Regions from separate parts of the Rahnella sp. BCC 1045 genome, predicted to be linked through region 1. Evidence: predicted binding sites of a transcription regulator. Region 1 holds the regulator's gene; the other holds the start of a gene.
What was found. The regulator LexA, encoded in region 1, represses DNA repair genes until DNA is damaged. The targets are predictions, from matches to a motif close to TNCTGTATGTACATACAGNA.

Region 1 (15,650 bases):
TAATCGCCATCGTCAGATGAGAGAAATCACGCTTGAGCTGATAAACACGCGGGTAATCCAGTGGGGGGATTTCACGGTTTTCTTTCGGGCTCAGGCCGGAAAGCCAGGCTTTACGGGCATGAATGATAAAGGTATCGCAGCCGCCGTTTTCAGACACCTGACGGATGAAATCGCAGAGGAATTCGTAGCTGTCCTGATCGTCAATCCCGATGCGGGTTTTGACGGTGACCGGAATCGACACCACATCGCGCATCGCTTTAATGCAGTCCGCCACCAGCGACGCCTGACCCATCAGGCAGGCACCGAACATACCGTTCTGCACACGATCCGACGGACAACCGACGTTCAGGTTGATCTCGTCATAGCCGCGTTCTTCTGCCAGCTTCGCGCAGTGCGCCAGATCGGCCGGATTGCTGCCGCCCAGCTGCAAAGACACCGGATGTTCTTCATTGCCAAAGCCCAGATAATCACCTTTGCCATGAATAATCGCGCCGGTAGTGACCATTTCGGTGTACAGCAATGTCTGGCCAGTCATCAGTCGGTGGAAATGGCGACAGTGTCGGTCGGTCCAGTCGAGCATAGGCGCAACGGAAAAACGCTGAGCGGAATATGGCTGGGTTGTGGACATGGCGTTTTGGGGCATTGCGTGTTGAGTTTCTGACATCGGCCTGACATTCGCTGAGGGTTCATGGCGCTCCCTCCGGCACGGCGGCCAGAGGGAAGTTAATCGCTGATTATACCACAGAACAAACATTCGGCATCTTGCCCGGTTTAGCGGCTTTGCGACACGGCCGCATCGTCGGTTTTTCGCTCTGCGGCGGTACGGCTCAGACGCTGCTCCAGCACTTCCAGCGTGACACCGCGCGTTTCCGGCACTTTGCATTGAATGAAAATCCAGCCCGCCATACAAATCACCGCGTAGATAAAGAAGCTGCCCGCCGCGCCCAGCGCCGCGTTCATCAGCGGGAAGGTATACGTCAGGAAGAAACAGGCAATCCAGAGCGCCAGCGTACCGACCGCCATAGCGTTGCCGCGCACACGGTTCGGGAAGATTTCAGACAACAATACCCAGGTTACCGGCGCGAGCGTCATGGCGTAAATCGCGATGGCCACCAGCACAAGCAGCAACACCGGTAATCCCATCACGCCAAAGGTGTAGGCCAGCCCGATCAGAATATAAATCACGGTCAGGCCCGCAGAACCCAACTGCATCAGACGGCGACGCCCGATTTTGTCCACCAGCGGCAACGCCAGCAGCGTGAAAATCAGGTTGATGAGGCCGGTGGCGACAATCGATTTCAGCGTGTCGTTGATATCAAATCCGGCAGACGCAAAAATCTCCTGCGCATAGTTGAATATCACATTGATGCCGCACCACTGCTGGAAAACCGCCAGCACAATACCCATCAGCACAATCGGTCGGACGCGCGGTTCCCACAGCGCCGAGAACGGCACTTTCTGGCTTTCAGAACCGAGAGAACGGCGGATATCCGCCAGCGTTGAACGCGCATATCCGGCAGAACCGATGCGGCCCAAAACCTTTTCGGCCTGCGCATAACGGTTCGCTTTCGCCAGCCAGCGCGGGGATTCAGGCACCACAAACATCAGCACTAAAAAGACTGCCGCCGGAATGGCTTCCGCACCAAACATGTAGCGCCAGCCGGTTTGTCCGTTCCAGCTTTGCAAAATATCGGCCTGCGCGGCGGCAGACGCCACGGGTTCAGCAATCATCAGGTTAATCAGTTGTGCGGCCAGAACGCCGAGCACAATGGTCAGCTGATTGACGGCGACAAAGCGGCCGCGTTTTTCTGCCGGGCTGATTTCGGCGATGTAAACCGGTGCCAGCACGGAGGCCAGACCGATACCGACACCGCCCGCAATACGCCAGAAAACAAAGGAGTCGAAACTGAATGCCAGTGCCGTGCCGATACCGGAAGCGGTAAATAAGACCGCAGCGATAATCAGCGGCAGGCGACGGCCAAACCGGTCAGAAAGCGAACCGGAAACCGCGGCGCCCAGCACGCAGCCCAGCAAGGCGGAGCTCATCGCCCAGCCGGACATCGCGGCGTCGGTGATGCCAAAATACGCCTCGTAAAAAGGCTTGGCTCCCCCGATCACCACCCAGTCATAACCAAACAGCAAGCCGCCGCAGGCAGCCACCAGGCAAATCATCCATACGTAGGGCATATTCAAAGCTTGTGAGTCAGACATAATCATTCCTCATTCAGGCATGTTCGTCGCCGCACAGTGCAATACAGTGCAGCGACATTTGCTGTGTCAGGTGAGCGCCCGGAGATAAAACCGTCAGCGAGCCACCGCCCGGCAAATGATGGTCATTTGCCGCATGGGTCATGGGTTCAATGCAGAAAAAATCGTGCTGATAGCCGGGGTCGAAACGGGTATCTGGCATAAACAGGAAATACACCGGGCAGGCCGGTTGAGTGGTCAGCCGTAATTGCTGTCCGGCATCCGGCCAGACGATATCAGCCGAACCATTCCAGCCGGAAAATCCATTATTCACCCAGCGGCGCGGCAAGGGCTGGGATGTACAAAAATCCAGATCAGCGGGCAAATTTTGATGATGTTTCCCCGCCACGCATTGCGCCTCTTCCTGCCAGTAACCCGAAGCGACAGCCTGCAAACGGGTGGACGCCGTCAGCGGGAAAAACGGATGCCAGCCCAGCCCGAAAGGCAGTGCATAATCGGCCAGATTGGTGACGGTCATCGTCACCTCCAGCCGGTCGCCGGCGAGCAAAAAACGCTGTTCGGCGTGATAACAATAGCTGTCGCTGTGATGCTCAAAAGCCAGCGTCAGTGACTCCGCGCCCTGAAAAATACAGTCCCACTCCGCCAGCCAGCCATCGCCGTGCAGGTAATGCGCATCGGCGGTATTGGGCGACAAACGGTACGTTTTCCCTTCAAAGCTGAACGCATTCCCTTTCAGCCGGTTGCCGAACGGCACCAGCGGAAAACACGCAGACTGCGCCGCGGGTGTTTCGTCACTGAGCATGGCCGGGCGCAGCAGCGGAAAATCCCCGCCGGAGCGTCTTGCGCTAAGCTGTAAAATCGTGCCGCCCGAAGACGATACAGTCAGCGCAAGATGGTGGTTTTCCAGAGAACAGAGCGGCATGATTTTCTCCGGTTAACAGTCAGGCAGTTGCGAGAAGAGATGCGCTTTCGTACAGGACGGATCCAGCGCAAAAATCTGTTGCAGCACATCATCGGAACCGTCGTCGTTCAGCCCGCGCAGCGCCAGCGCTTTCACCAGCAAACAGTGGATGCGATGGTCTTTCTGACGGTCGCCGGTCAGCACCACCAAATCCGGCAATGACACAGCAAAGAAGTCGTCGGTGACCGGCTGTATTTCCGCACTGGCGGCCCATTCCAGCATCTGCGTGAAGACCTGACGACTCTGCGCCGGATCGTTAAGTTTGCGCAGCGCCATTCCCTGATAGAACAGATAATCGACCGGCTGATCGTTGTAATAGCGCCGCTCGCCCATGCCTTTATCACCGGCCGCCGCGCGCTCAAACCACGCCTGCGCCTGCTTATGCTGCTGTAGTTTTTGCGCGCAGACGCCCAGCCAGAAACAGATGTCATTGTCGGTCTGCCCGACCAGCCGCCCTTCGCTGAGGTTATGCGGATATTCCAGCGCCGACAGCAGCAAAGCCTGCGCTGCAACTGCGTTTCCGGCATTCAGCGCTTCAAAGGCCAGCAGCTGTTTATTTATCAGATATTGCCCGGTGATCCGCCCTTCGCCACCTTCCCACGGATGGAACTGCCGGTCGGCCAGAAGCGCTTTCGCGGGCTGTAACTGACCGCTGAGGTTATACAGGCCGAGCAATTCGGCGGTCAGATCGTCACGTTGTGTCGCCACCGGCAGTAACTTCTCCAGCCGCGCGAGACGGATTTGCGGCGGGATACCGGCCAGCCGGTTCAGCAAATCAGATTCAAATAACAAACGCGCATCCTGCGGCTGTAACCGACAGGCTTCTTCAAGACAGCGGCGCGCTTCGGCGGCATCGTGCTGGTGGTTCCACGCATAAATTCCCAGCCCGCGCCATGCATCGGCGAAGTCTGGTTCAAGCGTCTGACAGCGCTGCCAGCAGGTCACGGCGGCAGAGGTATTGCCTTTGCTGTAATGGAAAGAGGCCAGAAGATGCAGGGCAAAGGCGTCATCGGGGAATGCATCCAGCAGGCGAACTTCCGCCAGCCATTGCGGGAAACGAACCCTGTCCGGGAAAACGCGCCGCGCTGCCTGACACAAGGCTTCGCGCCCTTCGTCCTCAAGGCTCGCACGCAAATACAGCGGCAGTGTTTCCTGACTGTCGAGCACGCGCAGGGCTTCCCGCGCCAGCAAATCCTGCCCGCACTCCTTGAGTTGCATGGCGATATTCATGGCATTTTCACCACGACGCCCGGTAACACGGTGCAGCTCAGTCGCAGCGCCGGTGTCCGGCGCAAGGTGATAGCGTAAAAAATGCAAAAGGTAGTGAAGCGGATATTGCTGCAAATGTGTGTCGATAAACGGACGCGCATCCTGCCCGCTGAGGCACAGCAACAGAGCTTTCAGGCCAATCAGCCCGTAATGATTAGCCTGCGTCGCCAGCCCCTGCTCACAGAAATTCAGCGCCTGCGTGAACTGCTGGCGGCGGGTCGCAATCTGCGCCAGCCCGAAGTACCCGCCCGGTTTGGCGTTACCGCTCCATATGGCACGGTAATAACCGTCAAACGCGGCATCAAAATCGTCGGTTTGCGCCAGCGCACTGGCGCGGATCAGGCTCGCCAGGCCGCATTGCGGATTCTTATTTAGCCGGTGCGCACGGCTCAGTGCGGCATCCGCCAGAGTGACAGCCTGAGAAAAATTCGCCCGGTTGTATTCCAGCGTCGCCAGCGCCAGATTGCAGCGATAATTCAGCGGATCGAGCGCCACGCCGCGCCGGTAGTAGTTCTCTGCGCCCTGACTGGCGTGGTTATACTGCTCAAGATGCTGGCCGATAAACCAGGCTTCATCGGCAGAAGTAACCTCCGCCGCAGGCAACGGCGCGGTTGCCGGCGAGGGCAGCGGCATTTCTTCGGCCTGATGCTCCTGATAGGTCAGCAATTCAGCACCCTGTTTATCCAGCAAACGTAACCGCAGGCGCGCCGGGAATTCGCCGCGCAGCTCGCTCTGAATCACTTCGCCCGGTTGCAGGTTTATCGCGTCTTCGAGCAGAAGTTCGCTGTCCTTCTCACCGGCGATTTCCAGTCGTGCGGCCTGCAACGGACTGACGGCGTACACGCCCCACTTGAGTGTATCTCCGTGACGTTCAAGCTTAACTACTGCCTGCTCAGAAGCATTCTGCACTGTACCTAACCCGCTGTAAGGCAGGAAGTTTTGCACAAAACATTTCTCTTCATATGCATCCAGCCAGGTGAAGTCCGGCTGATTATCGGTGAAGACGCCGGTCATCAGTTCGATGTACGGCCCGTTGTTATCAGTGAGATTTCTGTCCCACGCACGGCCAAAATCGCAGTTCCCCCACGTCCACTGTTTTTTGCCCGGCGAAACATGATGGTCGGCGATGTGCAGTAATCCGCCCTGCTGATCGTGGTCATACGCGCCGACAAAGTCGTAGTCAGATTTATCCGCCATGTATGAAGTCGGCACCGGGATGTTTTTGTAGCGCGAGATATCGGTGCCTGCCGAGTAATCCACTTTGTAGTAAGTGCCGGTGGCTATCGGGAATGACGAGACGTCGCGTTTGCCGTGATCGAAAACCGCGGTGACGTCCGGCGGGAATACACTCTGATGACCGTCGCCGCCGGTGACCGCGGGGTTCGCCCACCACAGGAAATGGCGCGGCGTTGGATTGCCGTTGTAAATTTTCGCGCTGATTTCCAGCAACGCTTTGTCCGGATACACCGTGAAACCGGTCATCACCTGCAAACCGCGCATCGGCTCAACTTCACCCATCCAGACCGTTTTCGCGCCGTTTTCCTGCTCGGCAATCGTGAAGTCTACCGGCATAAAAGTGGTCGGGCGGTGATGTTGCGGCCAGTTAAATTCAATGCCGCCGGAAATCCACGGCCCGAGCAAGCCGACCAGTGCCGGTTTCACGACTTCGTTGTAATAGACAAAATCACGCTGTTTTACTTTGTCCCAGGCGCGATGTACACGCCCGCCAAGCTCGGGTAACAGCATGATTTTGATATAATCATTTTCCAGATACAGCGCCTGATAGGTTTTCATGACTTTCTCACCGGTCAGCGTATCGGTCACGCCGTACGGATAGACCGCGCCGGACGAGCCCTGATACACCCGGTGCGCCAGAAACATCGGGTGCGTGTCCTGTTTCCCTGTTAACCAGGTCGGTAAATCCACCGCTTCCTGCCAGACTTTTACTGTTCCGCTCATGATTTGTCCTCAATACGTCATACCTAAATATCAATTTCGAGAGTCTACGCAACGTACAAAAGACGCGGATCCGCTACGGTCACGCAATTCAGTAAACGGGGTTTAGTAAATGCCGATGGAAGGATTGAACAATCTGCGGGTACGTCAGTTTAATAAGCAGGTGCTGATGACGTTGCTTTACCGGGAGAAAAATACCAGTAAATCAACGCTGTCGCGGCTTTCACATCTGTCGATTCCGGCTATCAGCAAGATCCTTGATGATCTGCAAAACGACGGACTGATCACCCATAATCCGGTGAATTTGCATTCCCGCGGGCTTGGCGGCGGAAGTTATCAGGTCGCCACGGATGACAGCACGATCTTGTGCATGAACATCACGCCTTATCGCATCGAGAGCATTCTGGTGAACCGGCTGATTTTGCCGCTGAGCGGCTACCAGCTGACGGATATTGCGGTCAAAACGCCGGAAGCGATGCTGGCGCAGATCGAAGCCTGTTTTCATCAGTATCGGAAGAAATTCCCCGGCCTCAAAATCCGGCTGGCGCTGGCGATCCACGGGCAGGTGAATCCGACTACCGGCGTGTCTCAGCGCATGCCGCAGGCACCGTGGACCGGCGAAATCGAGATTAAATATTTGCTCGAAGAGAAGCTGCAAACCGAAATCCTGATGGATAACGACTGCATCATGCTGGCGCTGGCCGAGAAGTGGCAGCACGCGAACGACCAGCATGATTTTTGCGTGATCAACGTCGATTACGGCATCGGATCTTCTTTCGTGATCAATCAGCAGATTTATCGCGGCAGCCTTTTTGGCAGCGGGCAACTCGGGCACACGATTGTCGATCCGCAGGGCAGCCGCTGCGCCTGTGGTCGCTATGGTTGCCTGGAAACGCTGGCTTCGCTGTCGGCGCTGAAGAAAAAAGCCCGGCAGCTTATCGTGACAGAGAATCCTTTGCAGCCACCACGCACACCGGGCACGCAGGAGCTGATTGACCGGTTTCATCAGGGCGACGCGGCACTTTGCGCGCAGGTGATGGAGGGTGCGCGGGCGCTGGGACTGAGCCTGTATAATTTCCTCAATATTTTGAACATTAACCGTATTTATCTGTACGGTCGCAGTTGCGGATTCGGCGACGTCTGGCTGAACGCCGTCCGCGCACAGAGCGGGCTGAACCCGTTTGACAGAACCGATCATGTCAAAACGCAGGCGACACACATTGCGCCCGGCACGCTAAGCCGCGAGCAGCAAATTATGGGCATTGGTTACCTGTATGTGGAAAAAGCGCTGGAAGGTATGGCGGGCTGAGCGGCGCATAATTCGTCGATCTGGCTGAAGCATGATAAAATTAAGAATGGCTGCATGATGTGGCCTATTTATCCCAATCTGCGCTCAGAGAATGTTGCTATGACCCTGAATAATCCGGAAAAATTACTTTCACAAGCTGAAGAACTTTGCCAGCAGCGCAATGTTCGTCTTACACCGCAGCGGCTGGAAGTTTTGCGACTGATGGCGCAACAACCCGGTGCGATCAGCGCCTATGACTTGCTGGATCTGCTGCGCGTCAGCGAACCACAGGCCAAACCGCCAACGGTTTACCGGGCGCTGGATTTTCTGCTGGAACAAGGGTTTATTCATCGGGTTGAATCGGCTAACAGCTATGTGCTTTGCCATCATTTCGAAGAGCCGAGCCACACTTCCGCGCTATTTATCTGTGACCGCTGCGGGCTGGTCACGGAAAAAACCACAGACGGCATTGAAGAACGTCTGGCGAAACTGGCACTTGAATCTGGTTTTGAGTTGCGTCATTCGGTCGTTGAAGCGCATGGCTTATGTGCCGAATGCAAAGTTGTTGAAACCTGCGACAGCCACGATCATTGCGAACACGACCACAGCATTGTGGTAAAAAAACGCTGAGAAATCAGGTGTTTTTGATGGAATTTCAAAAGGCGTAAAGCGGAAGGGTTTTAACGCAGCTGAACGGATAATTTAAGGTGTAGAAGGAAGATGTAGAAGGAAGATGTTGAAGGTTGGGTACATCCTTGTACCCGTATCCTGAAAGTGTTCCGGGTAGGAGCAGCAATAACTCAGGATACGTCACTGATACGCGAGGGGGAGTCGCGTGTTACCAGTGATATTTGTTTTTCGATTCCCAATCCTTGAGCTCTTTCTCGGCCTGATCCTTCTGATAGCCATATCGCTCCTGAATCTTACCTACCAGCTGATCACGTTTACCTTCAACGACTGTCAGGTCGTCATCAGTCAGCTTACCCCACTGTTCTTTCACTTTCCCTTTGAACTGCTTCCAGTTACCGTCGGCTTGGTCCTTATTCATGATAAATATCTCCTGTTACCTTGGGTTGTGGAGCTGCACGTTTGCTGGCAGCCCGTCCTTAACACTTCAAAGCTTAGTAGAGAATGCGGATTCGTCTTCCCAAAACAGGGATAAAAACCACTATTAGGATTAATCCAAAGCAGGATATAACGTGGAATTGGAATCTGTCTGACTGAAAAAGGCCTGTAATTCAGAGCACAGAGAGTGCAAATCCGGCATTTGATCTAAACAGGCAACGCAGCGGATAACACATGAGAAAAAGGATTTTATCGGGAAAGTTTATAAGCAGCTTCAAACAATATCGCCCCAAAACGGGGCGATGAGATACTGATATTTACAGGCGCGTCAGAGGCGGCCAATGCACCTGCAACGTAGAACTTAAGCGCAGATTAGATCCAGTCGCCGTTGCGGATAACGCCAACCGCCAGACCTTCAATGCTGAAATTCTGTTCACGCAAATCAACCACAATCGGCTGGAATTCGCTGTTTTCAGGCAACAGCTGAACAACACTGCCCTGTTTCTTCAGGCGTTTGACCGTGACTTCATCATCAATACGCGCAACGACAACCTGCCCGTTACGGACGTCCTGCGTTTTGTGTACTGCCAGTAGGTCACCATCCAGAATACCGATATCACGCATCGACATCCCGCTGACGCGCAGCAGGAAATCCGCACTCGGTTTAAACATGGCCGGATCGACCTGGTAATGTCCTTCGATGTGCTGCTGAGCCAGCAGCGGTTCACCGGCGGCAACGCGGCCAATCAGCGGTAAACCTTCTTCTTCTTCCATCAGCAGACGAATACCGCGCGAAGCACCGGAAACGATCTCGATAACGCCTTTACGCGCCAGCGCTTTCAGGTGTTCTTCCGCCGCGTTCGGGGAACGGAACCCCAGACGGGATGCAATCTCTGCGCGGGTCGGTGGCATACCGGTGGTGGAGATATGATCGCGAATAAGGTCGTAGACCTCTTGTTGTCTGGTCGTTAAAGCTTTCATTCCGCCCCCTGGTTGTTTATACAGTCTTGCTGTGAGTATATACAGCTAAACGGGCAATGAAAACCTAAGATTGAATAAAAACAGGGCATAACGACAATTCCTGGAATACAGGTTCCAGATCAGAACCATCGCGGCCAAAAGATGCTGACCCAGACAAAAATCGCCAATATGATGGTCAGAAGTACGGCGGCGGAGCCAATATCTTTCGCACGTCCAGACAGGACGTGAAACTCAGGCCCGATGCGGTCAATCGCGGATTCAATGGCGCTGTTAAGCAGTTCAGTCACACACACCAGCACGACGGAGCCAATCAGCAGGATACGTTCTATACTGCTGACATCCAGCCAGAAAGATAACAAAATTAGCGGGATAGCGACGCTGGCTTCCTGGCGAAAAGCCGCTTCATTTTGCCATGCGGCTTTCAATCCTTTCCAGGAATATCCGGCTGCTTTATAAATTCGGGTAAATCCGGTGACTTGGTTCGCCATTTCGGGTACTGATCCTTTGAGTGTTTGCAGCATTTTAGCTGTTATATGGTATCGCATCACCACAGATCTCATCTGAGCTTTCTGGTATCCTTGCGGCGAAATTGCTAACAAGAGGCTTCACGTTTTTATGTCAGGTTGGCGTAGACTTTATTACACATTATTGAATTTACCACTCTCATTGCTGGTAAAGAGCAAGGTCATACCTTCAGATCCGGTTACCGAGTTGCATTTAGACCCGACGCGCCCGATTTTGTACGTATTGCCTTATAACTCCAAAGCAGACTTGCTGACGTTGCGTGCGCAATGTCTGGCCGAGAATCTGCCCGACCCTCTTATTCCGCTGGAAATCGACGGAACCCTGCTGCCAAGCCATGTTTTCATTGCTGAAGGCCCGCGCGTATTCTCTTATTACACGCCGAAGCAGGAATCCGTAAAGCTGTTCCACGACTATCTGGATTTGCATCGCAACAATCCGGATTTAGACATTCAGATGCTGCCAGTTTCCGTGATGTTTGGTCGTGCGCCGGGCCGGGAAGGTCAGGATGATACGCCGCATCTGCGCGTGCTGAATGGCATCCAGAAATTCTTCGCCGTGCTGTGGCTCGGACGTGACAGTTTTGTTCGTTTCTCTAATACCGTTTCCCTGCGCTATATGGCGACGGAACACGGTACAGACAAAACTATCGCTCAGAAACTGGCACGCGTGGCGCGCATGCATTTCTCCCGCCAGCGTCTGGCGGCAGTCGGCCCGCGCCTTCCAGCTCGTCAGGATTTATTCAATAAGCTGCTGGCTTCCAAGGCCATCGAAAAAGCGATTGAAGACGAAGCCCGCAGCAAGAAAATTTCCCATGAAAAAGCCCAGCAGAATGCTATCGCGCTGATGGAAGAAATCGCGGCGAATTTCTCTTATGAGGCCGTGCGTCTGTCGGACCGTGTGCTGAGCTGGACGTGGAACCGCTTATATAAAGGCATCAACGTCAACAATGCTGAGCGTGTCCGTCAGCTGGCGCTGGATGGTCAGGAAATTGTGTATGTGCCCTGCCACCGCAGTCATATGGACTACCTGCTGTTGTCTTACGTGCTCTATCACCAGGGGCTGGTGCCGCCGCATATCGCTGCCGGTATCAACCTGAATTTCTGGCCAGCCGGTCCGATTTTCCGCCGTCTTGGCGCGTTCTTCATTCGTCGTACCTTTAAAGGCAACAAACTCTATTCCACCGTTTTCCGTGAATATCTGGGCGAGTTGTTCAGCCGTGGTTATTCGGTCGAATACTTTGTCGAAGGGGGTCGTTCACGCACCGGACGCCTGCTTGAACCCAAAACCGGTACGCTGGCGATGACCATTCAGGCCATGCTGCGCGGCGGTTCACGTCCGATTACGTTAGTGCCGATTTACATCGGTTATGAGCACGTGATGGAAGTGGGGACCTACGCGAAAGAATTGCGCGGTGCGACCAAAGAAAAAGAAAGCCTGACCCAGATGCTCAATGGTCTACGCAAACTGCGCAACCTTGGCCAGGGTTATGTCAATTTCGGTGAGCCGCTGCATCTGACCACGTACCTGAACCAGAATGTGCCGACCTGGCGTGAAGCAATCGATCCTATCGAAGCGCAACGTCCAAGCTGGCTGACGCCAACGGTGCAGGATCTGGCAGAGCAGATCATGGTGCGTATCAACAACTCAGCGGCAGCCAATGCCATGAACCTGTGTTGTACCGCGCTGCTGGCATCACGACAGCGCTCACTGACCCGCGAACAGCTGATCGAACAAATCGACTGCTATCTGCAATTGCTGCGTAACGTACCTTATAACGCGGATTCGACCGTGCCTGATCTGAGCGCCGATCAGCTGCTCGATCACGCGCTGAACATGAACAAGTTCCAGGTCGAGAAAGACAATATCGGCGACATCATCGTTCTGCCGCGCGAACAAGCGGTGCTGATGACGTATTACCGCAACAACATCCACCATATGCTGGTTCTGCCGTCGCTGATTTCAAGTATCGTGATGCACCACCGCCATGTGAGTCGTGCTGAATTGCTGCGTCAGGTAGAGCTGATTTACCCGATGCTCAAAGCTGAACTGTTTATGTATTTCGATAAGTCGGAGCTGCCGCAGGTGCTGGATGTCCTGACGCTGGAACTGGCTCGTCAGCAAATCATTCATCTGGAAGACGACGAACTGACGCTTAACCCGGCGCGTATCCGCACGTTGCAACTGCTGGCCGCAGGTGTGCGTGAAACGCTGCAACGCTACGCGATCACCTTCTCCCTGCTCACCAATAATCCAAGTATCAACCGTGGTGCGCTGGAAAAAGAGAGCCGGATTATGGCGCAGCGTTTGTCCGTACTTCACGGTATCAATGCGCCAGAATTCTTCGACAAAGCGGTGTTCTCGACGCTCGTCGGCACGTTACGCGCTGAGGGCTATATCAGTGACAGCGGTGATGCGATTCAGGAGCAAACGCGAGAGATTTACATCATGCTCAGCGATTTGATGACGCCGGATATCAAGCTCACCATTGAAAGCGCAGGTATGCCTTCGGAACTGCCGCAACCGACAGAACCTCCGGCTGAGCCTAAAATGGACGTGCGCGATACCGATCACTGATTGACGTTAAAATCATTGCGGTAACGCCATAAAGCAAAACGCCCGGGCTTATAAAAAGACCGGGCGTTTTTTATTGCCTGAAAGGCTCAGAAGCTGAAAGCAGATAAACTCATCAGAATGCCAAGGAACAGCACCAGTCCGACATAGTTGTTCTGGCGAAAAGCCAGGAAACAGGCGTCACGCTCGCGTTTAGCAATCAGCTTTTGCTGATGCACAAACAGCGCAGCGGCCAGCAGCAGCGACCAGTAGAACGGCGCGCCAAGCTGGGAAAGATGGCCGACAATGCCCATCAGTATTAACGTCGCCAGTTGCAGCAGGCCGATAATCAGCGTGTCAAAACGACCGAACAGAATCGCTGTCGATTTCACACCGATTTTCAAATCATCATCGCGGTCAACCATGGCGTATTGCGTGTCGTACGCCACCGTCCAGCAGATATTAGCGGCAAACATCAGCCAGCAGCTGAGCGGTACGCTTTCGCTCACCGCCGCATACGCCATCGGAATGGCCCAGCCAAATGCCGCGCCCAAAACCACCTGAGGCAAATGGCTGACCCGCTTCATAAACGGATAAATCCATGCCAGCGCCAGCCCGGCAAGAGACAGCAAAATCGTCATGCGGTTAAGCAGCAGAACCAGCAGGAACGAAACCAGCACCAGCCCGGCAAAAAGCATTTTCGCCTGCTTACCGGAAATCGCACCGCTTGGCAGCGGACGGTTCGCGGTACGTTTGACATGACCGTCAAATTTACGGTCGGCGTAGTCATTCACCACGCACCCGGCAGCGCGCATAAAAAACACGCCCAGCACGAAAACCAGCAAAATTTTTGCCGAAGGCATTCCGCCACCGGCCACCCAGAGCGCCCATAATGTGGGCCACAGCAGCAACAGCGAGCCGATCGGTTTATCAATACGCATCAGGCGGCAGTAATCACGCCATGTGCCCTGAGTCATACTTCCTGACACTCTCTGCTCTCCTTGTTGATTAGTCTGGCTCATGCCTTACTCACTTTGCCCTCGGGGCGATGTACCGGCGAGTCTGGCAGGAAAATTTCAGTCAGAAGCAGGGGTTTATCTGACAAACGCAGGCGGGAACGACGTGCCCATAAGTCACCATTTTCACTCTGCAATTGCCCTAAATGAATGTAATCGCGGGTCAGGTTATTGCCGCTGAAAAGATAGCGTCCAAGCGGGACGGTGCCTAAATCAACCAGCGCCAGATCCGGTCCGGTCAGCGTTTCTTCAGGGATGACCGTGCGGCCCAGCAGCCAGGGTTCGGCATCGCCAAACAACACAATTTCGCGGATCCAGTAACGGGCACTTTCAGGTAACTGCTGCGCTTCACTTTCACCCAGTTCCCCCCGGCTGACAAAACATTCGTTTTGTGGCTTTACGGTGACGGTAACACCCTGCTTTTCAAACCGGCGGGTCATGGATCCCATTTCCATCAGCCAGTCGGCAACATCCGCAGGGACCTGCGAAGGGTCGTCAAACCAGTGGATTGGGGATTGTTCAGAGGAATGGGAATCAGACATCAACGGCTCCGTAATGAAGGTATTCATACCTCCAATGAATTATCTGCCCCGCATTCTAGCGCATGAATGCGGGGCAGTAATGGCCTGTTTTATTCGCGACGCAGACGTTCGCCGTTTGCCAGGAACAGCGTTACGACCAGCACGAGGATCGCACAGGCGTAAACCAGCGTGTCATAAGGACTTTTATGGTCGACGATAATCAGGCGGATAATTGCGGTGATACCGATATAAATAAAATAGCGCAGCGGAAAGTGATAACCCGAGGAAAAGTATTTGATAATCAGCGCAATAAACTCGAAATAGAGGAAGTAAATCACAATCCCCTCTATCAGGAGATACGACGAAGACTGGTCATTATTAACGAACAATACCATCGCCAGATGATAGGTTTCGCGCCCGATAAAAATCATCAGGATCGCGGCCAGTCCCAATAAGAAAACGTTCAAGATTCGCTGCATAATGACGGATATCATCATTGCGCGTTTTGATCCTGCCATGTGATCTACATCCCACTTTTGTTATGAATACCCGCAGAATACCACAGAGTCTGTGCCGGAAAAGCGGCATTAAAAAGGGCCAGCCCGTTGAGGCTAACCCTTTTATTTAGAAATATTTCGACCTGTCCCTCTAAATCATTGGGGCTGGATCAAGGCGGCAAGGGAACGAAGCCCCGGGAGCTTACATAAGTAAGTGACCGGGGTGAGTTCACGCAGCCAACGCTGAAACAACCTGAAGGATGACGGGGGATTAGCGCCAGTTCTTGAAGCGGTTAATCAGGCCATTGGTCGAGCTGTCGTGGCCGGTCACATCTTCGCTGCCTTCCAGTTCAGGAAGAATACGGTTCGCCAGTTGTTTACCCAGTTCCACACCCCATTGGTCGAAGGTGTAGATGTTCAGGATTGCACCCTGAGTAAAGATTTTGTGCTCATACATCGCAATCAACGCACCCAGGCTGTAAGGCGTGATTTCACGCAGCAGGATAGAGTTGGTCGGACGGTTGCCTTCGAACACTTTGAACGGCGCAACGTGTTTAACGTCTTCCGGTTTTTTACCCTGATCGGCGAATTCTTTCTCGACGACGTCCAGAGATTTACCGAATGCCAGCGCTTCCGTCTGTGCAAAGAAGTTAGACAACAATTTCGCGTGGTGATCGCTTAGCGGATTATGGCTGATAGCTGGCGCGATGAAGTCACAAGGGATGATTTTGGTGCCCTGGTGAATCAGCTGATAGAACGCGTGCTGGCCGTTGGTACCCGGCTCGCCCCAGATGATCGGGCCAGTCTGGTAAT
Region 2 (15,650 bases), on a different contig from region 1:
AAATAGGTAAAAAAAAGGCCGCTTTCGCGACCTTTTTGATGATTTTACTTATTCTTTCGGAGTGGCATTCTCAACACGACTTTTCAATTTCTGTCCCGGACGGAAAGTCACCACACGACGCGCCGTGATCGGAATATCTTCGCCGGTTTTCGGGTTACGTCCCGGACGTTGGTTTTTGTCACGCAGATCAAAGTTGCCAAAGCCAGACAGTTTTACTTGCTCGCCATTTTCCAAAGCACGACGGACTTCTTCGAAAAATATTTCAACAAGGTCTTTGGCATCCCGTTTGCTCAGCCCGAGCTTCTCAAACAGGTGTTCTGACATTTCAGCTTTAGTAAGCGCCATAGGTTCAATCCCTCAAGGATGCTTGGAATCGCTGTTTTAGAGCCTCTACGCATTTTGCAACGGTAGCGGCGATCTCCTCTTCTTCCAGTGTACGGGCGGTATCCTGCAACACCAGACTGATAGCCAGGCTCTTATAACCCTCAGCTACGCCCTTGCCACGGTACACATCAAACAAGTTTACGCCAACTACCTGATTTGCGCCAACTTTCTTGCACTCTGCCAAAATATCGTCTGCGGGCACGTTTTCAGCCACAACAACAGCGATGTCACGACGGTTCGCCGGGAAGCGGGAAATCTCTTTCGCATCAGGCAGTACGCGGTCTGCGACCTTATTCCATAACAGTTCGAAGACAACAGTACGGCCATTGAGATCGAGTTTACGTTCCAGTTCCGGGTGTACTACACCAATGAAACCAATACGTTCGCCGTGTAAATAAATCGCTGCGCTCTGCCCAGGGTGCAGTGCAGGATTTGCTTCAACCTTGAACTGTACATCGTTCATTTTGCCGGTAAGCTCAAGAATAGCCTCAAGATCACCTTTCAAATCGTAGTAGTCAACTGCCTGACGCGCCAGATCCCAATGCTCTTCATTTTTCGTACCGGAGATCACACCGGACAGCATGACGTCCTGACGGATACCCAAATCGGCTTGTGTATCAGGCACAAAGCGCAGGCCGCTTTCAAATAAGCGCACGCGACTTTGCTGACGATTTTGGTTATTGACTACCGCACTCAGCAGACCAGACCACAGAGAAAGACGCATTGCCGACATTTCTACCGAGATCGGGCTTGGCAGAATCAGCGCGTCTTCACCCGGATGCAGCAGAGCCTGAACTTTTGGATCAACAAAACTATAGGTGATCGCTTCCTGGAAACCACGGTCAACCAGCAGATTTTTCACACGTTTGAGTGACAAATTCGCTTCACGGTGTTTAGTCATCACCAGGCTGGCTTTCACCGGGACATCTGGAATGTTGTTGTAGCCGTAAACACGCGCCACTTCTTCCACCAGGTCTTCTTCAATTTGCATATCGAAACGCCAGCTTGGCGCGACAGCGACCCAGTGATCGCCATGATGCTGAACCTGACAGCCCAGACGGGTCAGAATGTCCGTTACCTGCGCATCTTCAACGTGATGCCCAATCAGGCGATCCAATTTTTCGCGACGCAGGGTAATGGTTGCAGCTTTCGGCAAGTCAGCTTCTGACGTTACGTCGATAACCGGACCCGCTTCGCCACCACAAATGCTCAGCAGTAACGCGGTTGCACGTTCGATGGCTTTGAATTGCAGTTGTGGGTCAACGCCACGTTCATAACGGTGCGAAGCGTCGGTGTGCAGACCCTGACGGCGCGCGCGGCCGGTGACAGACAGCGGAGCAAAGAATGCAGATTCCAGCAGCACGTCCTGAGTTTCATCGTTCACACCAGAATGTTCACCACCGAAAATCCCAGCCATCGCCAGTGCTTTACCGTGATCGGCGATCACCAACGTGTCTTCGTTCAGTTTAGCTTCAGTGCCATCAAGCAGAGTCAGCGCTTCATCTTTTTTCGCCATACGCACAACGATACCACCGTCGATACGGTTCAGGTCGAAGGCGTGCATTGGCTGACCGAGTTCAAGCAGCACATAGTTTGTGATATCGACGACGGCATCGATTGAACGCGTCCCACAGCGGCGCAGTTTTTCACGCATCCACAATGGCGTAGGCGCCTTAACGTTGATGCCTTTGACTACGCGGCCCAGATAACGCGGACAAGCCTGAGGAGCCTGAACATCGATAGAAATAGCAGTATCAATAGTGGCTTTAACCGGATTCATTTCCGGCTCAACCAGCGGGAGCTGGTTAATCACCGCAACGTCACGCGCCACGCCCAGAATACCCAGGCAATCCGCACGGTTTGGCGTCACGCTGATTTCAATAGTCGTGTCGTCCAGTTTCAGGAATTCACGAATATCGGTGCCAACAGGCGCATCCAGCGGTAACTCGATGATGCCATCGTGATCATCTGAAATCGCCAGTTCAGAGAATGAACACAGCATGCCTTCAGACGGTTCGCCACGCAGTTTGGCTGCCTTGATTTTGAAATCACCCGGCAATACCGCGCCCACGGTGGCGACAGCAACTTTAAGGCCCTGACGGCAGTTTGGTGCACCACAAACGATGTCCAGCAGACGGTCGCCGCCGACGTTTACTTTTGTTACGCGCAGTTTGTCTGCATTCGGATGCTGACCACATTCGACCACTTCACCCACTACGACGCCGTTAAAAGCGCCCGCGACAGGTTCAACGCCATCGACTTCCAGGCCAGCCATGGTGATCTGGTCTGATAATGCTTCGCTGCTGATGGCTGGGTTTACCCACTCACGCAACCAGAGTTCACTGAATTTCATGTGATATTCCCGCCTTACTTAAACTGTTTGAGGAAACGCAGATCGTTTTCGAAGAATGCACGCAGATCGGTCACGCCATAACGCAGCATGGTCAGACGCTCCATCCCCATACCGAAGGCAAAACCAGAATACACTTCCGGATCAATACCGACGTTACGCAATACGTTCGGGTGCACCATGCCGCAACCCAGCACTTCCAGCCATTTCCCGTTTTTGCCCATAACGTCAACTTCCGCAGAAGGCTCGGTGAACGGGAAATAAGAAGGACGGAAACGGATCTGCAAATCAGCTTCAAAGAAGTTGTTAAGGAAATCGTGCAGCGTGCCTTTCAGGTTGGAGAAGCTGATGTCTTTATCAACAATCAGGCCTTCCATCTGATGGAACATCGGGGTGTGAGTCTGGTCGTAATCGTTACGATAAACGCGGCCCGGCGCGATAATACGGATTGGCGGTTGCTGATCTTTCATCGTGCGGATCTGAACGCCGGACGTCTGAGTACGCAGCAGGCGCTTAGCGTCAAACCAGAAAGTGTCGTGGTCAGCACGGGCCGGGTGGTGGCCGGGGATATTCAGAGCATCGAAGTTATGATAGTCATCTTCAATTTCCGGACCGGTTTCCACGGTAAAGCCGAGTTCGCCGAAGAAAGTTTCAATGCGGTCGATAGTACGGGTCACCGGATGCAAACCGCCGTTTTCGATACGACGGCCTGGCAGGGAAACATCAATCGTTTCTTCTGCAAGACGCGCATTCAGCACAGCGGATTCCAGCGTATTTTTCCGCGCATTCAGGGCTTCCTGAACCTGCGTTTTCGCTTCGTTGATCACTGCGCCTGCTGCCGGACGTTCTTCCGCTGGCAATTCACGGAGGGTCGTCATCTGGAGTGTCAGGTGGCCTTTCTTACCCAGATATTCGACACGCACGTTATCCAGCGCGGCGATATCCTGAGCACTCTCTACGGCTGCCTTGGCATTGGCAACCAGCTCTGCGAGATGTGGCATTGCTTTCCTCTTCTTCTGGCCAATATGGCCCGATGTAAAATAACCGTTATTAATCAGGGGCGCGATTTTGACCCTGAACCTTAGTGTATAAAGCACAGATACAAAAAAGCCTCCACAAGGGAGGCTTAGGCGCTACTTTTCGTTTCTTCTCTTACGCGCGAAAGCCTTCCTGAGTCAGGCGCTAAAGTAAAAAAAGAAACGGAAAATAGCAGCATTCATGCTTGCGTTACCTTAATGATTGTCTTTCTTGTGCATGGACGTAAACGGGACTGTCAGTATTAAACAACGAATCAGCCTGTTTTTAAACACAAAATATAAAAGAGGGAGCAAGCTCCCTCTTTCACCTGACTTACGCCAGTGCTGCTTTCGCTTTTTCGACCAGAGCGGCAAATACCACTTTGTCGAATACTGCGATGTCAGCCAAGATCTTACGGTCAATTTCAATAGAAGCTTTTTTCAAGCCGTTAATGAATTTGCTGTAAGACATGTCGTTCTGACGAGCTGCTGCGTTGATACGCGCGATCCACAGCTGACGGAACTGACGTTTCTTTTGACGACGGTCACGGTAAGCGTATTGACCAGCTTTGATAACAGCCTGGAATGCAACACGATATACGCGAGAACGGGCACCGTAGTAACCTTTCGCCTGTTTTAAGATTTTCTTGTGACGTGCACGTGCAATCACACCACGTTTTACGCGAGCCATATGCTCTCCTGAGTTTTATATTCTAGATTAAAAAAAGTGTATTTATGCGTACGGCAGACATGCAGAGACCAGACCCAAATCGTTCTTGGATACCAGGCCTTTTGGACGCAAGTGACGTTTACGCTTAGTAGCTTTTTTGGTCAGAATATGACGCAGGTTTGCGTGCTTACGCTTAAAACCACCGTTGGCGGTTTTTTTGAAGCGTTTAGCGGCGCCGCGTACTGTTTTGATCTTTGGCATTTTAAATTCCACTTCGCATTGTTATTAACATGAATCAGAAAGGCGAATCCAGCATACGCGGTGCGAACACCGCGTAGCAGGATTACTTGGAAGCCTTACTGTTTCTTCTTAGGTGCGAGCACCATGATCATCTGACGACCTTCGATCTTCGTAGGGAAGGATTCGACAACGGCCAGTTCAGAATCTTCACACAGGTCTTTACGGACGCGGTTAAGCACTTCCATACCGATCTGTTGGTGCGCCATTTCACGCCCACGGAAACGCAGGGTGATTTTAGCTTTATCGCCATCTTCCAGAAAGCGAATCAGGTTGCGTAGTTTGACCTGATAGTCGCCATCATCGGTACCAGGTCGGAATTTGATTTCCTTAACCTGAATAACTTTTTGTTTCTTTTTCTGCTCTTTGGTCGACTTGCTCTTCTCGTAGAGGAATTTGCCGTAATCCATGATTCGACAAACTGGCGGCTCGGCATTCGGACTGATTTCTACTAAATCGACGCCCGCTTCCTCAGCTTTTTCAAGAGCTTCATTCAGACTGACAATACCAATCTGCTCGCCATCGACGCCGGTGAGGCGAACTTCTTGCGCGCGAATCTCTTTGTTAATGCGATTAGGACGCGCCGGTTGAACTCGTTTTCCGCCTTTAATACTTTATTCCTCCAGTTGATGAAGACTTCTGCTGCGGATTTCCGCCAGCAGTTTGTCAACGACTTCGCTAACATCCATGCTTCCTAAGTCTTTGCCGCGGCGGGTACGAACAGCAACTTTGCCTGATTCGACCTCTTTATCGCCACAAACTAACATGTAAGGAACACGGCGCAGCGTGTGTTCGCGGATTTTAAAGCCAATCTTCTCATTTCTCAAGTCGGCTTTAACGCGAATGCCTGCATCTTGCAGTTTTTTAGTTAATTCTTCGACATACGGCGCTTGTGAATCAGTAATGTTCATGATCACAACTTGCACCGGCGCCATCCAGGTCGGGAAGAACCCGGCGTATTCTTCGGTCAGAATACCGATGAAGCGCTCCATGGAACCCAGAATAGCACGGTGAATCATTACCGGGACCTGACGGTCGTTGCTTTCGCCAATATAGGAGGCGTTCAAGCGACCTGGTAATGAAAAGTCGAGCTGCACGGTACCACACTGCCACGCACGATCCAAACAATCGTGCAAGGTAAATTCAATTTTCGGACCGTAGAACGCACCTTCACCCGGCTGATATTCGAATTCAATCTTGTTTTCGGTCAGTGCTGCGGCCAGGTCATCTTCTGCCTTAGTCCACATTTCGTCAGTACCAATGCGCTTCTCAGGACGGGTGGACAGTTTCACCACGATCTTTTCGAAACCAAAAGTGCTGTACATGTCGTAGACCATGCGAATACAGCTGTTCACTTCGTCACGAACCTGCTCTTCAGTACAGAAGATGTGGGCGTCGTCCTGAGTGAAACCACGAACACGCATCAGGCCATGCAATGCGCCCGATGGCTCATTACGGTGACAGCTGCCGAACTCGGCCATACGCAGCGGCAGGTCTCGGTAGGACTTCAGACCCTGGTTGAAGATCTGAACGTGACCCGGACAGTTCATCGGTTTGATGCAGTATTCACGGTTTTCAGAAGACGTGGTGAACATCGCTTCTTTGTAGTTTTCCCAGTGACCTGTTTTTTCCCACAGTACGCGGTCCATCATGAACGGACCTTTGACTTCCTGATAGTCATAAGACTTCAGTTTCATACGTACGAAGGCTTCGAGCTCACGGAAAATAGTCCAGCCGTCGTTGTGCCAGAACACCATGCCCGGCGCTTCTTCCTGCATGTGATACAGGTCGAGTTGCTTACCGATTTTACGGTGATCGCGCTTGCCGGCTTCTTCCAGACGCTGAATGTAGGCATTAAGTTGCTTTTTGTCTGCCCAGGCAGTGCCGTAGATACGTTGCAACATTTTATTGTCGCTGTTGCCACGCCAGTAAGCACCGGATGTTTTCTGCAGTTTGAAATGATGGCAGAAACGCATGTTCGGTACGTGCGGGCCGCGGCACATATCGACGTATTCTTCATGATGATACAGGCCCGGACGATCATCATGGCTGATGTTTTCATCCAGAATCGCGACTTTATATTCTTCACCACGGCTTGCAAAGGTATCGCGCGCTTCCTGCCAGCTGACTTTCTTTTTAATAACGTCGTAATTCTTTTCAGCCAGTTCGTGCATGCGCTTTTCAAGCAGTTCAATGTCTTCCTGAGTGAGCGTACGATCTAAATCGACGTCATAATAGAAGCCATTATCGATAACCGGGCCGATAGCCATTTTGGTGTCTGGCCACAATTGTTTGATGGCATGACCCAAAAGGTGCGCACAGGAGTGACGCAAAATTTCAAGACCGGCTTCGTCTTTAGCGGTGATGATCGCCAGTTGCGCGTCGGTTTCAATCAGATCGGTTGCATCAACCAGTTCGCCGTTAACACGACCAGCGATACAGGCTTTCGCCAGACCAGGACCGATATCGAGAGCAACATCAAGAGGTGAAACGGGGCGATCAAAAACGCGCTGGCTTCCATCAGGAAGAGTAATGACAGGCATGTTAATTCCTTAATCTACAGTGGTGCCCCACACGACAGAGCACATCTAGAAAAATATTTGAGTTTAATTTCATGTAGTTATTCACGCTATTCAGCTTTACTTTGCCAAATATAGGCACCCTGGAATACATCACGTAATTGTATCGGGATGCGACGTGAAAACAGACAGCGAGTTTACCACCCGTAAAGTGCGAATTTCCAGCAACCTGTGTTGCTTAAGATGGATATTTTTCGTGTAATCCCCTCCGGACACGCTAAGGTAAACATAAACGCTTTTTAAAGGGAAATTTATGTCAGAAGTCAGCCTGTTATTCCAGGCCATCGGATTGGGTTTAGTGGTGATTCTTCCGCTGGCAAATCCGTTAACCACCGTTGCCCTTTTGCTTGGGCTATCCGGAAACATGACAGCTCAGGAGCGAAATCAGCAGTCACTGATGGCCTCGGTATATGTTTTCATTATCATGATGGTCGCCTACTACGCCGGACAACTGGTGATGAATACCTTCGGGATTTCAATTCCCGGCTTGCGTATTGCGGGCGGTCTGATTGTCACATTTATCGGTTTCCGAATGCTTTTCCCTCAGCAACACGTTGAAGAGAAAGTACTGATGGAGAATAAAACCGAGGAGATGAAACGACAGGATTCACCGAATATCGCGTTTGTGCCGCTGGCGATGCCCAGCACCGCGGGTCCGGGTACTATTGCGATGATTATCAGCAGCGCATCAACCATAAGAGAAGGTTCAGATTTTCCTCACTGGGTAATTTTAGTGGCGCCGGTGCTGATTTTCTTTCTGGTCAGCCTGATTTTATGGCTCACATTGCGCAGTGCGGGCGGCATTATGCGTCTGGTTGGGAAAAGCGGGATTGAAGCAATTTCGCGGCTGATGGGATTCTTGCTGGTCTGTATGGGCGTGCAGTTTGTGATTAACGGCGTGACTGAAATTATTTCTCATTTCCCGCCAGCAGCCTGATTCGCTACTGACGGGAAACGGAACTTAACGCATCGCCAGATAGGCGCTGTTCACTTTCCACAGATAACGCGGAGCCTGAGGCGCCGGATGTTTCTGCTGCACATGCTGGTAAAACTCTTGCGGAGACATCTGATTAATTTTCGCAATTGCGTATGTTTTATCTTTCGCGAAAGTTCTCAGTAATGCTCCAGCCCCGTTAACGTAGGCCACCGTCGTTGCATAACGACGGGTTTCCGGATTACTGATCCCCGCCAGCTGCTGCTGGAGGATACTCAGATACGCCGTGCCCAAGTCGATATTCATCGCGGGATCTTTCAGTTCATGAGCGCTGGGCTGCCCGTAACGTCCTTTCATCCGGTAGGCATCGCGTCCTGCCGTTGAGGCCTTTAGCTGCATTAACCCAATCGCATTCGATTTACTGACAACGGTTGGGTTATATCCAGATTCAACCTGAATGATTGCTTTAACAAGTGTTTCGTCGACGCCGTAAGTATTTGCCGCCTGGTGAATAACATCACCATAAGGCCCCGGATGCATTAATGAAGTTTCGCTTTGTATGGGTGGCGATGGATTCAAAAAATGCGTGGTTTTAACCGGTGTTTCTTTAGCGCAACCCGCCAGTAAAAGCGCGGCCATCAAATAAAGAATTTTTGGTTTCACGTTTTCTCTCTCGCGACTGGGACGAGGGCTAGCATATACATCTTCTTCCCACACCTGAATATATTTTTAGTCTATTATTATTATTGTTTTGTTAAACAAGGGGGTTAGACACATGTCGATAAGACAATTCTGCATATAAAACCTCTTTTGCGTCACATATTCTGAAATTAACAGATTCATTGATTACACTCTCAGTTCAGTCACGACACAATTCGCATAAATTAACAGCATCATCTGATTCAGCCGTGCGCGGGATCGGGTTTTTGAACCACAAAAAACGCTAACTTAATGAATTATCGGGCCAGTCAGAAGGGGTGATACCATGTGGCAAGCCGTCAATCGTTTGTTGAGTGAACACCTGGGCAGTGCTGAAATCCGCGAACGTGTTGAACTGCCGGGAGGAGAAATTCACTCGGCCTGGCGGTTGAGCTACGGTGACAGGGATGTATTCGTGAAGTGCAATGCGCGCGAAATGCTCCCTATTTTCGCGGCTGAAGCCGATCAGCTCGCACTGCTTGCCCGAAGTCAGACGGTTCGCGTGCCAGAGGTTTATGGTGTTGGCAGCGATCGTGACTACAGTTTCCTGCTGCTGGAATATATCCCGCAAAAGCCTCTGGATGCCCATAACGCCTACATTTTAGGGCAGCAACTTGCCGCGTTACATCAGTGGAGCGAGCAACTGCAATTCGGTCTTGATTTCGATAATGAGCTGGCGACCCTACCGCAACCCAACAGCTGGCAGCGGCGCTGGGCGACATTCTTTGCCGAACAGCGTATCGGGTGGCAGTTGCAACTGGCGGCGGAAAAAGGAATGACGTTCGGCAATATCGAAGATATCACAGCAATGGTTCATGCCCGCTTACAGAACCATCAGCCTCAGCCTTCTTTATTACACGGCGATTTATGGCCGCACAACTGTGGCCTTTCCGAACACGGACCGGTCATTTTCGACCCCGCCTGTTACTGGGGCGACAGGGAATGCGATCTGGCTATGCTTCCGCTGTATCCTAATGTTCCGCCACAATTATATGACGGTTATCAAAGCAGAACGCCGCTTCCGGATGACTTCATTTCAAGACAGCCAATCTACCAGTTATATTACCTGCTAAATCGCAGTAATTTATTCGGAGGGCAGCACCTCGTTGTTGCTCAGCGCGCTATTGAAAGACTTCTCCACGACGATATTAATTAGCCTGGTAAATGTTTTACTGCATAAACAAATAAGGCCTGAATAATGAAGATATTCAGGCCTTATTTATGAGAATGATAAATCAGATCTTACAGAAAGTAATCTCAGATCAACCTGCAATTAAACCTAATAATTTCAAAATGAAATACGCAACGACTGCAATAACGATGGGCAGAATATAGAGCGGAAAATACTGCACCAGAATCGTATGTCTCGGGATGACAATCCGTTCTTCAATCTGTGGTCGTGTACGCCCTTCTGCACCTTTCGCCTGCTCAAGGATCAGTTGATCCTGGATCCCTTCACGGATATGTTTCACCTGACGGGACATTCTTGCGCCGGATGCCTGTAACGCAAGACCGACAAAAATCAGCCAGTAGATAATAAAGAATACGATGTTGGCGGTGGTCACGCCCTGCCCCAAAGCGGGTACGGGGGAGTTGTACCAGAAAACGTTAAGAAACGAGGTGTTGAACTTCACCATATCGACCATCACGTGGACGAAATCCAGCATAACGGCATTGATGCCCTGCTCAGTTTTAGTGTGTTCATTAATAAAATTAAGCAATGAAATCAGTGTTGAAAGCAGCGCAGGGATAAAAATAATCCATCCTGCAATCCGTTTAATCACTGCCACGCGTCCGGCTTGTTGATACGTCATGAATTCCCCTTGTTAGGACACCTAAAGCAACACGTAAGTTTACCCACAGAAAGTATTTTGCGCCCAATGTTTTAATCAGTTACTGGCGTTGCCTGCCTGAAACAGCGTTCCTGACGGTTTTCCTGACCGTCCCTATATCGCATTTCACCCTCAGAACCGGCGGTGTTAGAGTAAAGCCTTAATTCACTTTTACGGAGTCCGCTTTCATGGCTTATGTTCGCCCTGTTAATGCAGCAATTTTCGATATGGATGGTCTGTTAATTGATTCTGAACCACTTTGGGTTCAGGCAGAACTGGACGTTTTTGGTAGCCTCGGCGTCGATATTTCTCAGCGACATTTACTGCAGGATACGCTGGGCTTGCGCGTCGATCAGGTGGTCAGAATGTGGTATCAAACGCTGCCATGGCAAGGGCCGACGCAGGACGAAGTGTCTAAAATGATCATCACGCGCACCGTCGAACTGGTGGAACAAACACGCCCTTTGCTGCCGGGTGTGAACCAGGCACTTGAGCTGTGTCGTGACAGCGGTCTGAAAATTGGCCTCGCGTCCGCTTCTCCTTTATTTATGCTCAGGGCGGTTCTTGAGATGTTCAGCCTGCAATCCTATTTTCAGGTGATCACTTCGGCAGAAAACCTGCCTTTCAGTAAACCGCACCCGGAAGTTTATCTGCTCGCAGCCGGTGAATTGCAGGTTGACCCTCTGAACTGCGTCACGCTGGAAGATTCCTTTAACGGGATGATTGCCACGAAAGCCGCACGCATGCGCTCGATTGTTGTTCCCGCCAGTGAGTATCGCGAAGATCCGCGTTGGGCGCTTGCCGACACGAAACTCGCGACCCTTGAAGCTTTAGAGCCAGCACATATCCTCTGAGACCTATTCCTGGGTAAACCGGCGCAAAGCCACCCCGCTTCTGTGCCGTTCCCTGCTTCAACCTGACTTCGCATTTTCCCTGCCACATTTCCCCGGACAGCGTTTAATTTCGCGAACCATGAACTGCCTCATAAAATAAATAAAACGTTATTTCATTTTTATTGAATTCATATGCCAATGAACCTATGCTGCGTTTAACAAGGACGAGCCGGGAACTCTCCTGCTTCTGTACGCTGTCACTGCCACGCAACGGTCAGACTCGCCCGGCACGTCCCCCTTTATTGCAATCCTATGAGAGGCACCGACATGCAAGTTCGTCAAAGCATCCACAGCGACCACGCCAAAACGCTGGATACCGCACAATTACGCCGCGAATTCCTCATCGAGAAAATCTTCGAGAAAAACGCCTGCACCATGACCTACAGCCACATCGATCGCATTATCGTCGGCGGTGTTATGCCCGCTGAAAAATCAGTTTCGATAGGTGATGACGTTGGTAAACAACTCGGCGTGAGTTATTTCCTCGAACGCCGCGAGCTTGGCGTGATCAACATCGGCGGGCCGGGGCTTATTGTGGTTGACGGAACAACTTATGAGATTGGTCATGAAGAAGCGCTGTACGTCGGCAAAGGCGGGAAGCACGTTGAATTCAGCAGCGTTGATGCCGCAAAACCCGCCAAATTCTACTACAACAGCGCCCCTGCGCACACGACGTTCCCTAACAAAAAAATCACGCTGGCCGAAGCGTCTCCTCAAACTATTGGCGACGCGGCCACCAGCAACCGCCGCACCATCAATAAATTCATCGTTCCTGACGTTTTAGAAACCTGCCAGCTGACGATGGGCTTGACGAAACTCGAAGAAGGCAGCCTGTGGAACACCATGCCTTGCCATACCCACGAGCGTCGTATGGAAGTGTATTTCTACTTCAATATGGAGGAAGAAACCGCCGTGTTTCACATGATGGGGCAACCACAGGAAACGCGCCATTTGCTCGTTCATAACGAACAGGCGGTCATCTCACCGAGCTGGTCAATTCATTCCGGTGTAGGCACGAAAAACTACACCTTCATCTGGGGAATGGTTGGCGAAAACCAGGTATTTGACGACATGGATCACGTCAAAGTCAGCGAACTGCGCTAACCCTTGTGCTCTGTTGCACGGCAGCGGAGCAAATCATCCATTAATGGCGAACGTGCCGTGCAAAAGAGACTTTGAATATGATCCTCAATGCGTTTGAATTAAGCGGCAAAGTCGCAATCGTGACCGGTTGTAACACCGGACTGGGCCAGGGTATGGCGCTGGGACTGGCACAAGCCGGTTGCGATATCGTAGGTATTAACGTTTCAGCGCCAAACGAAACGGCCGAAAAAATCACGGCAACCGGCCGCCGTTTCCTCGACCTTCGCGCTGACCTGAGTAGCATTACGGGCATTCCCAAACTCATCCAAAAAGCGGTCAGCGAGTTTGGTCATATCGATATTCTGGTAAACAACGCCGGTATCATTCGCCGGGAAGATGCTATCGAGTTCAGCGAGAAGAATTGGGACGACGTGATGAACGTGAACAGCAAAACACTGTTCTTCATGTCTCAGGCCGTGGCTAAGCAGTTCATTACGCAAGGTACTGGCGGTAAAATTATTAACATTGCGTCCATGCTTTCCTATCAGGGCGGCATTCGCGTTCCTTCTTATACGGCATCAAAAAGTGCCGTCATGGGCATCACCCGGCTGATGGCTAATGAATGGGCGAAGCACAATGTTAATGTTAACGCCATTGCACCGGGCTATATGGCGACCAACAATACTGAACAACTTCGTGCGGATGAAGATCGCAGCAAAGAAATTCTTGATCGCATCCCCGCCGGGCGCTGGGGCTTGCCGGAAGATGTCATGGGCCCCGTGGTATTTCTGGCGTCGAAAGCCTCGGATTACGTTAACGGCTATACCATTGCCGTTGATGGTGGATGGCTGGCGCGATAGCAACCCAATAAGTGACAATAAAAAGGCGTATTTTTATACGCCTTTTTCTTTTTTATCATATCGTTGACAATTAGTTACAGGGTGTCTCTTCCAAGATTGTGACAGTTTCACTTATACTGGATAAAATAACAGTTATCCAGTTCGGACGCGTCATGACGGCGGAAGGCCACCTCATTTTTTCAATTGCCTGTGCAGTGTTTGCGAAAAAGGCACAGCTCTCTCCGGAACTGGCGCACGGTGACTGGTGGCATATTATTCCGGGGTCGCTGCTGACGTGCCTGCTGCCCGACATCGATCATCCCAAATCACTGATTGGCCAGCGCCTGAAATGGATTTCCGCTCCGATCGCGCGGGCATTCGGGCACCGTGGATTCACACACAGCTTGCTTGCCGTCGCGGGGGGTATTTTCCTGCTACGCACCCATTTCCCTCATGACTGGGTGATCCCCATCGATGCCTTTCATGCCATGATAATTGGTTATCTGAGCCATATTCTGGCCGATATGCTGACGCCAGCCGGTGTTCCATTATTGTGGCCATGCCGCTGGCGTTTTCGCCTGCCGCTAATCAACAGTCAAAAAGGCAATCAGCTCGAACGTACGTTATGTCTGATGCTAGTCGGTCTGACGCTATTCTGGCCTGACTGGACGCCCATTATTGGTGCAATAAATCCGGATATTTTTAATCACATTCTGAAATTATTCATATGACAAGCATAAAATACCGCCATTTTGGTGATATTTGGTACGAATCAAACCTAAAAGTTATAAAGCATTCTTTTTGGATATAAATGTTCAGGTGCCAAACTGATATCCTGCTCACCATTGCTTTGGGATGGTGCAATCCCTGTCGGGAACACCCGTTTTAAATATCAAAACTATAAGTCTGGAGTTCGGTATGAATCTTCCGCTCGTTCTTAACGTAGTGGTTTTCGTTGTCCTCCTTTTGCTGCTGGCGCAAACCCGCCATAAGCAATGGAGTCTGGCAAAAAAAGTCTTACTTGGTCTGGCCATGGGTGTGGTGTTTGGCCTGGCTTTGCAGCTGATCTACGGTTCCGATGATCCGGTACTGAAAACCTCTATTACCTGGTTTAATATTGTCGGTAACGGCTACGTCCAGTTACTGCAAATGATAGTCATGCCGCTGGTTTTCGTCTCGATTCTGAGCGCGGTAGCGAAACTGCACAACGCGTCATCGCTGGGCAAAATCAGTTTCCTGACTATCGGTACCCTGTTGTTCACCACGCTGATTGCCTCGCTGGTAGGTATCTTTGTGACCGGTCTGTTTGGTCTGACCGCTGATGGGCTGGTTCAGGGGACGCAGGAAACCGCGCGTCTGACCGCTATCCAGTCCAACTACGTGGGCAAAGTGGCTGACCTGAGCGTGCCTCAGCTGATCCTTTCCTTTATTCCTAAGAACCCGTTTGCTGACCTGACAGGTGCAAGTCCGACGTCCATCATCAGCGTGGTAATTTTCGCAGCTTTCGTTGGCGTTGCGGCACTTCAGCTGGTTAAAGATGATGCTGATAAAGGCCCGCGCGTTCTGGCCTTTATCGATACCCTGCAAGCCTGGGTGATGAAACTGGTTCGTTTGGTCATGAAACTGACTCCATACGGTGTTCTGGCACTAATGACCAAAGTGGTTGCCGGTTCCAACATTCAGGACATCATTAAACTGGGCAGTTTCGTGGTGGCATCTTATCTCGGTCTGGCCATCATGTTCGTAATTCACGCTGTGCTGTTGTCTTTCACCGGCGTTAACCCGGCGAAATTCTTCCGTAAAGTCTGGCCAGTGCTAACCTTCGCGTTCACCAGCCGTTCCAGCGCTGCCACTATTCCGCTGAGCGTTGAAGTACAAACTCGTCGTCTCGGTATCCCGGAATCGATTGCCAGCTTCGCAGCATCCTTTGGGGCCACTATCGGCCAGAATGGTTGTGCCGGTTTGTATCCGACAATGCTGGCCGTCATGGTTGCGCCAACCGTGGGCATCAACCCGTTTGATCCGGTCTGGATTGCCACGCTGGTCGGCATTGTCACACTGAGCTCCGCCGGTG

Region 2: the regulator LexA is predicted to act here: its motif matches at 13,712-13,731, upstream of J1782_RS17525 (metal-dependent hydrolase).

Annotation. Positions count from the first base shown of each region.
Region 1 covers NZ_JAFMOZ010000145.1:27,623-43,272, reverse strand. The annotation lists gene dusA (tRNA dihydrouridine(20/20a) synthase DusA) at 1-664, opposite strand, end outside; gene J1782_RS25435 (sugar porter family MFS transporter) at 772-2,211, opposite strand; gene J1782_RS25430 (aldose 1-epimerase) at 2,225-3,130, opposite strand; gene J1782_RS25425 (DUF5107 domain-containing protein) at 3,143-6,397, opposite strand; gene J1782_RS25420 (ROK family transcriptional regulator) at 6,507-7,703, shown strand; gene zur (zinc uptake transcriptional repressor Zur) at 7,803-8,312, shown strand; gene J1782_RS25410 (CsbD family protein) at 8,521-8,730, opposite strand; gene lexA (transcriptional repressor LexA) at 9,120-9,728, opposite strand; gene J1782_RS25400 (diacylglycerol kinase) at 9,848-10,216, opposite strand; gene plsB (glycerol-3-phosphate 1-O-acyltransferase PlsB) at 10,344-12,827, shown strand; gene ubiA (4-hydroxybenzoate octaprenyltransferase) at 12,914-13,780, opposite strand; gene ubiC (chorismate lyase) at 13,822-14,361, opposite strand; gene psiE (phosphate-starvation-inducible protein PsiE) at 14,451-14,858, opposite strand; gene pgi (glucose-6-phosphate isomerase) at 15,109-15,650, opposite strand, start outside.
Region 2 covers NZ_JAFMOZ010000135.1:28,348-43,997, reverse strand. The annotation lists gene ihfA (integration host factor subunit alpha) at 49-345, opposite strand; gene pheT (phenylalanine--tRNA ligase subunit beta) at 350-2,737, opposite strand; gene pheS (phenylalanine--tRNA ligase subunit alpha) at 2,752-3,735, opposite strand; Phe leader region at 3,835-3,959, opposite strand; gene pheM (pheST operon leader peptide PheM) at 3,910-3,954, opposite strand; gene rplT (50S ribosomal protein L20) at 4,085-4,441, opposite strand; gene rpmI (50S ribosomal protein L35) at 4,484-4,681, opposite strand; gene infC (translation initiation factor IF-3) at 4,777-5,328, opposite strand; gene thrS (threonine--tRNA ligase) at 5,332-7,260, opposite strand; gene J1782_RS17560 (MarC family NAAT transporter) at 7,550-8,233, shown strand; gene J1782_RS17555 (transglycosylase SLT domain-containing protein) at 8,258-8,893, opposite strand; gene J1782_RS17550 (fructosamine kinase family protein) at 9,216-10,085, shown strand; gene J1782_RS17545 (YniB family protein) at 10,192-10,743, opposite strand; gene hxpB (hexitol phosphatase HxpB) at 10,950-11,615, shown strand; gene kduI (5-dehydro-4-deoxy-D-glucuronate isomerase) at 11,922-12,758, shown strand; gene kduD (2-dehydro-3-deoxy-D-gluconate 5-dehydrogenase KduD) at 12,836-13,597, shown strand; gene J1782_RS17525 (metal-dependent hydrolase) at 13,750-14,307, shown strand; gene J1782_RS17520 (L-cystine transporter) at 14,495-15,650, shown strand, end outside.